DNA from 2 places in the Bacteroides sp. 14(A) genome. Region 2 is predicted to be linked to the other one. Evidence: riboswitches for the same ligand, from Rfam matches in the RefSeq annotation. Region 2 holds a riboswitch; the other holds the start of a gene.

Region 1 (3,433 bases), on a different contig from region 2:
GAGTCATTAGACATGGCAGCAGGTTCCACCAAAGGATTCGACCTGTATACCGTAGTAGAAAGTTATTTCACTGACCTCGAAAAGCGAAGGGAAATCAATCGCTTACTGCATATAGAGAAAGATGAATGTGAAGCCATAGAGGAAGAACTCGGAGTATATGAAATGTGATTTACAATAAAAAACATCACGAGTATTAACTATAATGAATAAAGGGCATAACAAATTGTTGTTATGCCCTTTATTCATTTATAGTTATCAATTCCAGACCACTATCAATCCTTTGCCTGATGTACCGTCAGTTGTGGGAAAGGGAAACCTATACCCTCCTTATTGAATACAGAGTAGACGGTCTTGTTCATATCGAAATAAACTCCCCAATAGTCCTCACTCTTCACCCAGGCACGGATAATCACATTCACGCTACTGGCATCCAGTGCATGAAGGGCTACAAAAGGAGCCGGATCACTAAGAATCCGCTTGTCTTCGGCAATGATACGACGGGTAGTTTCTTCCACCTTATCAAAATTTTCGCCATACTCCACACCGATTATCCATTCTACACGACGGGTAGCTTCACGACTGTAATTAGTCACAGTACCACTGCTCAACGCACCATTCGGGATATAAATAATCTTATTATCACCGGTAGTCAGAATCGTATGGAAAATCTGGATCTCACGAACCGTGCCCGTGATGCCTTGGCTTTCAATCAAGTCACCTACTTTATAAGGACGGAGCAGCAATACAATCAGACCACCTGCAAAGTTCTGCAAGTTACCGGACAATGCCATACCGATAGCCACACCGGCGGATGCCAGCAAGGCAGCAAATGAAGTTGTTTCTACTCCTAATTTACCGATAACGGCAATAATCAATAAGATAGTCAGCAAGATGTTCACCAAACTCTTTACAAAACTCTGGATACTGGCATCCACATGCCGCTTAGCCAACAACCGGGCCACCATTTTATTAAGGAAAGATATCAGGAAACGTCCTACTATGAAAATCAGCACAGCGCTGATGATATGACCACCTGCATTTACTCCCCAGTCTATCAGTTGTTGGAGAAAGACCTGCAATTTACTAAAACCATCTTCTACAACAGTTTCGGCAGCAGGAGCTGCCGCTTGCAATAATAATAACATAATATTTGTTCGTTTGAAGTTAATAATTACACTTTACCAGCAGGATTAAAAAATACCCACCGGCCTACAAAATTAACAAATATTTCCGGTTATCGTTCACTCGATTTGCGTGTTTCAGCGAAAACACTTAATTTTGCCCCCGATTTCAACTAAGGGGTGCCCTAATATGACGGGCTGAGATCATACCCATTGACCTGATCCGGGTAGTGCCGGCGGAGGGAAAAGAAGAAAAGCTCCCTTTTTCTGTATTCATCTTTAATAGTTAAAATTGTAATGAGAAAACATGCAATGGCGGCCTGCCTGTTAATGGCAACGCTGGGTGTCTGTGCGCAGACGCATGAGAAAGACAGCTTGCGGGTGATAAGCCTGCAGGAAGTAGAAATTATCTCTACCCGTGCCACGGGAACCACACCTGTGGCGTTTACCAATGTCAGTAAAGAACAACTTAAGAAGCAGAATTTCGGGCAAGATATTCCCTATCTGTTGTCATTTACTCCGTCAGTACTGACAACGAGCGATGCAGGTGCAGGTATCGGTTACACGAGTATCCGGGTACGCGGAACAGATGCTACACGTATCAACGTAACCACTAATGGTATACCCATGAACGATGCGGAAAGTCATTCTATCTTTTGGGTTAATACTCCCGATCTTGCCTCTTCGCTTCAGGACTTGCAGATTCAACGGGGCGCAGGAACTTCCACTAATGGTGCCGGAGCGTTCGGTGCCAGTATCAATATGAAAACACAAGGAATTTCGCCCACACCGTATGCGGAGTTTTCCGGCTCTTACGGCTCATTCAATACACATAAAGAAACCGTAAAAGTAGGTACGGGGCTCATTAATGGACGCTGGGGATTCGATGCACGTTTATCTAATATCCACAGTGACGGCTACCGTGACCGCGCCAGTGCTGACTTGAAGTCTTACTTTGTACAAGGCGGATATTATGGAGACAAGACCACTATTAAATTCATCACCTTCGGAGGAAAAGAAGAGACCTATCATGCTTGGGATGGCCTGGATAAGGAAACACTGGAAAACGACCGCAAATATAATCCCAATGGCGCCATAGAAGATGATAATGGAAATGTAATCGGATTTTATGATAACCAGATAGATTATTATCGCCAGACGCATTATCAATTATTATTAAATCAAATATTGTCTCCTTCGTGGAAATTGAACATAGCGCTACACTATACAGACGGTTACGGTTATTATGAGGAATATAAAAATAAACGTACGCTGGTAGAATATGGCTTGGTACCCTTTGAAACAAACGGTACTACCATAGAGAAATCAGACCTTGTACGCCGTAAACTGGTAGACAGCCGTTTCGGTGGTGGAGTATTCTCTTTCGATTATAAAGGGGACAAATTGGATGCATCCATCGGCGGTGGCCTGAATTATTACAAAAACACCCATAACGGTAAGGTAGTATGGGTAAAGAATTATCTGGGTGAACTGAATCCTGACCATGAATATTATCGTAATATCGGACGGAAAACGGATGGCAACATCTACGCTAAGATAAATTATGAAATACTGGATGGAGTTAACTTCTATGCTGATATGCAATATCGTTATCTGCGCTATAAGATAAACGGCAATAATGACAAATGGGACTGGACTGCTGATCCGGCACATCTGCAACCGCTGAATATTGACGAAGATTTCAGCTTCTTCAACCCTAAAGCCGGCATATTCTGGAAGATAAACAACAATAATAATCTTTATGCCTCTTTCAGTGTGGCAAATAAGGAACCGACACGCAATAACTATACTGATAACTTATTTGCCGCACAGCCCAAATCAGAGCGGATGTTCGATTACGAAGTGGGATATACGTTCCGTAAAGGTTGGTTCAATGCAGGCGTCAACCTGTACTACATGGATTACAAGAATCAATTGGTACTGAACGGGCAATTGAATGAAATTGGCGAAGCCGTAGCAGAGAACGTGAAGGACAGTTATCGTATGGGTATTGAGCTTATGGCAGGTGCACGCATCACAAACTGGCTGCGTTGGGATATAAACGCAACATGGAGCCGTAACCGCATCAAGAATTATACAGAATATCTAAGTGATGTGAATGAAGACTGGAAAGATATGTATAGTGAAAACTGGGGTATCTCTCAGACAACCCGATATATTGGCACTACTCCCATCTCCTTTTCACCGGACTTTATGGCAAATAGTCTCATTTCTTTGGATTATAAAGGTTTTAATGCATCTTTGCAAACGCAATATGTCAGCAAGCAATATTTAAACAATGCTCATCAAGA
Region 2 (3,433 bases):
AACCAGCGGACCGAGAGTATAGAACGGTGCTCCGTGGCATTTCTCAATCTGCCGGTCCATATTTTCCCTGATCTTATGCATGGGTACGTGTCCCGGACCTTCGATGAATGCCTGTACATTTTTTGCCCAGGCGCGTTCTACCAGTTCTCCCATCGTATCCAGTTCCGCAAACTGTGCCCGGTCGTTCGCATCACGGATAGCTCCCGGACGCAAACCATCACCTAATGAAAGTGCCACATCATATTGTGCGCATATATCGCATATATCATCGAAATGCTCATACAGGAAACTCTCTTTCTGATGGATTTTACACCATTGGGAGATAATGCTTCCTCCCCGGCTCACCATTCCGCAAAGGCGGTCATTGGCATAATGAATATTCTTCAGGCGGATACCACAGTGGATTGTAAAATAATCTACCCCTTGCTCACATTGTTCGATCAGTGTATCTTTAAATAGTTCCCAGGTAAGGTTTTCCGCCTTTCCGTGTACTTTTTCCATTGCCTGATACATGGGAACAGTACCTACCGGAACAGGACAATTCCGGATAATCCATTCCCGTGTCTCGTGAATATTTTCTCCTGTAGATAAGTCCATCAGCGTATCTCCACCCCATTTACAACTCCAGACGGCCTTTTCCACTTCTTCTTCAATCGTGGAAGAGGTAGCTGAATTTCCGATATTTGTATTAATCTTTACGAGGAACTTTGAACCGATAATCATAGGTTCAGCTTCGGGATGGTTGATGTTGGCGGGTAAGGCGGCATGTCCTGCCGCAATTTCATCACGCACAAACTCCGGTGTGATGTAAGTTTCTATACCCAACTGTTGGCAGTTCATATTCTCACGGATGGCTACATATTCCATTTCCGGTGTTACGATACCTTGTTTGGCATAGTACATCTGCGTAATCTGCTTGCCTGCTTTGGCACGATAAGGCAAAGTGATATGATCAAAACGCAGGGAGTCAAGGCTTTTGTCTGCCAGACGCATCTTTCCATATTCGGAGCTGATTTCCGTCAACCGTTCTACATCCCGTTCCTGTATCCACGGTTCGCGGAGGCGTGGCAAACCTTTCTTTAAATCTACCTTCTGTTCCGGATCACTGTATGCGCCGCTTGTATCATATATGTAGACGGGCGCATTCTCCGTCATAACTTTTTTCCCGTTTTCCACTACTACGGTAGGGGTAAGGTTCACTTTTCGCATCCCAACTTTCAGATAAGGATGGAGTTGCCCCTGCATATAAACTTTCTCGGATTCGGGATAAGTAATTTTTGTTTTATCTTCCATGGTTCACTAATTGATTTCTATTGGGTCAGTCGTATAATTGTTTCCATTTCACGTACCGGATTCTCAGCTTTTAGAATACCGCCGCTCAATGCTATTCCGCTCAGTCCTGATGCTTTCAGGGATGGGATGTCCTCACGTGTGATTCCACCGATGGCAACGACAGGAATTGTTATTCCTTTTTCGCGCATTTGCGTCAGGATGGAATGATAACCTTCCAGCCCCAGAATGGGTGATAACTTTTGTTTGGTAGTTGTGAAGCGGAAAGGACCGCAACCGATGTAGTCGGCGCCATCAGTGGCATGTTGCCGGATGTCCTCGAACGTGTTGGCTGTTCCGCCAATAATGAAATCTTTGCCCAGTCTTTCCCTTGCTTCTTTTATCGGCATATCCAGTTTTCCTAAGTGGACACCGTCCGCGCCAATCTGTTTCACCAGTTCCACGTGGTCATCAATGATGAACGTGGCTCCGTATTGGCGGCAGAGTTCCTGCACTTGCACGGCTGTGGCTTTCAGCTCTTCTGAAGAAGCATCCTTCATCCGAAGCTGAACCCAGCGGCATCCCCCTTCAAGGGCTATGCGTGCGGAGTCCGAATAAGAAATGGATGCCGTAAAATGCGTAATGAATTGTACGTCAAACATTCAAACTCTGAATTTAGAAATTATACTTACAGAAAGGGATAGTAGTATAAACGAATAGTAGAATATAGAAAGAAAATTCCCTTCGACGGTACTAGCCGTATCAGGTTCATTGGGTATAATCTCAGCTATTTTTATAGCACCCCCTTTTCTGCCGACAAAGAAAGGACGAATGTTTTTAATAGGAATAATACCGCTCTATCTTTTAAGTTTATTTAAACTTGACATAATTGAGGCGGGTGTATTGTTTGTTTCCCGAAGTAAAGGTACAAGAGATGCGTGCCGAGGCAATATATACCGATTCTCCGGGCTCGAAGGCATGTTCCGTAGCGGGCACCTGGCACGATTCCCGGCTTGCCGTACGCGAGTTGGTCCGGAAAGTGACGAGATTGCCGATAGGATCTTCCAAAGTCAGTATCTGCCGGACATAGAAATAAGGAGTCGTTCCTTTCACGGTGGTTTTGTAAGGATCGTCTTCCAGCCGGACACGGAGTACTTTCAGTGTCAGTTCTTTCACTTTATCTCCTTCTTTCCCCAGAAAACGGCTGGTAGAATATTTCTGATGTGCCTGCCGCTTCTGAATATCCAGATGGACGGAATGATACACCTGTGCTATTTGTACGAAGCGTTCCTGTTTAGGTATACGTGGAGTAAACTTATAAGCAATCCAACTCACATATGCCGGATCGATACGGAAGATTTCGTGCAGGAAATGTCCATGATACTTTCCGAAAGAGATAATGTCGTCTCCCTTACTCTGCATACGTTTGGCATTATATTCTACCAACAGAATGCAACGTGGAGAATAATAACATAGGCTGCTTGCCGCTCGCAGACTTTCATGGATGTCTGTAGAAAGGTCCTGGACGTAAAAAATGGACTGGCGTTCGGGAAGAGGAGAATACACCCATAAGGAGTAACGGGGAGATTCCGGACGGGGCAGTACAACCAGATAAGCACCTGCCTCTTTGTAAGAGGTTCTTCCCTGATTGTATTCATTTAGTTTCTTGTACAACAGTTCTTGTTCAGCTTCTGATATACCAGGAAGAATCGGATTTGCCATAAGCTCTGAGTTATTTACTCAAATATACGATTTTTCGTGTAAATAATCAAGTTTTGTATGGAAAAGTTTAGGAAGAGATAATGTATATTCAATAAAATAATTGAATTTGTATTATTTGTTGGTCATGAAAAGGATGACTGTTAATCTCTTTTTTATACAATTCATACTTTCGTTATGATGTGTCTTTTTTGTATCTGCACCGTACCCGAACCGTATCAGGGCTGTACTTGCTCCGTACATTCTTCGGTCAAAGGTACTTCTACACGAAGAAAGTACGGAGCGGGTACGGAGCAGGTACGGCTTTGATACGTCACAGATGCTTCTGGAGGTATTTAAAACCTGGTGTTTATGTTCCTTATACATCTTTACAACCCGGAGATGTGTTTATCAAAGGCGGATCACCGGGGCACGCAGTCATTGTAGTGGATGTGGCGATTTACCC

What was found. A riboswitch is a leader RNA that binds a small molecule or an ion and turns the genes downstream of it on or off. The one in region 2 is predicted to bind thiamine pyrophosphate.
Region 1: linked by a shared signal. The riboswitch ahead of K429_RS0115555 (TonB-dependent receptor) and the one ahead of K429_RS0101970 (thiamine phosphate synthase) in region 2 are both predicted to bind thiamine pyrophosphate.

Annotation. Positions count from the first base shown of each region.
Region 1 is NZ_JAGH01000002.1:2,118,940-2,122,372, reverse strand. Features, by position in the region: gene K429_RS0115565 (hypothetical protein) at 1-168, shown strand, start outside; gene K429_RS0115560 (mechanosensitive ion channel family protein) at 273-1,145, opposite strand; TPP riboswitch at 1,288-1,384, shown strand; gene K429_RS0115555 (TonB-dependent receptor) at 1,419-3,433, shown strand, end outside.
Region 2 is NZ_JAGH01000001.1:562,046-565,478, forward strand. Features, by position in the region: gene thiC (phosphomethylpyrimidine synthase ThiC) at 1-1,293, opposite strand, end outside; gene K429_RS0101970 (thiamine phosphate synthase) at 1,311-1,931, opposite strand; TPP riboswitch at 1,991-2,085, opposite strand; gene K429_RS0101975 (hypothetical protein) at 2,140-2,991, opposite strand; partial or broken gene K429_RS29645 (DUF4846 domain-containing protein) at 3,342-3,433, shown strand, end outside.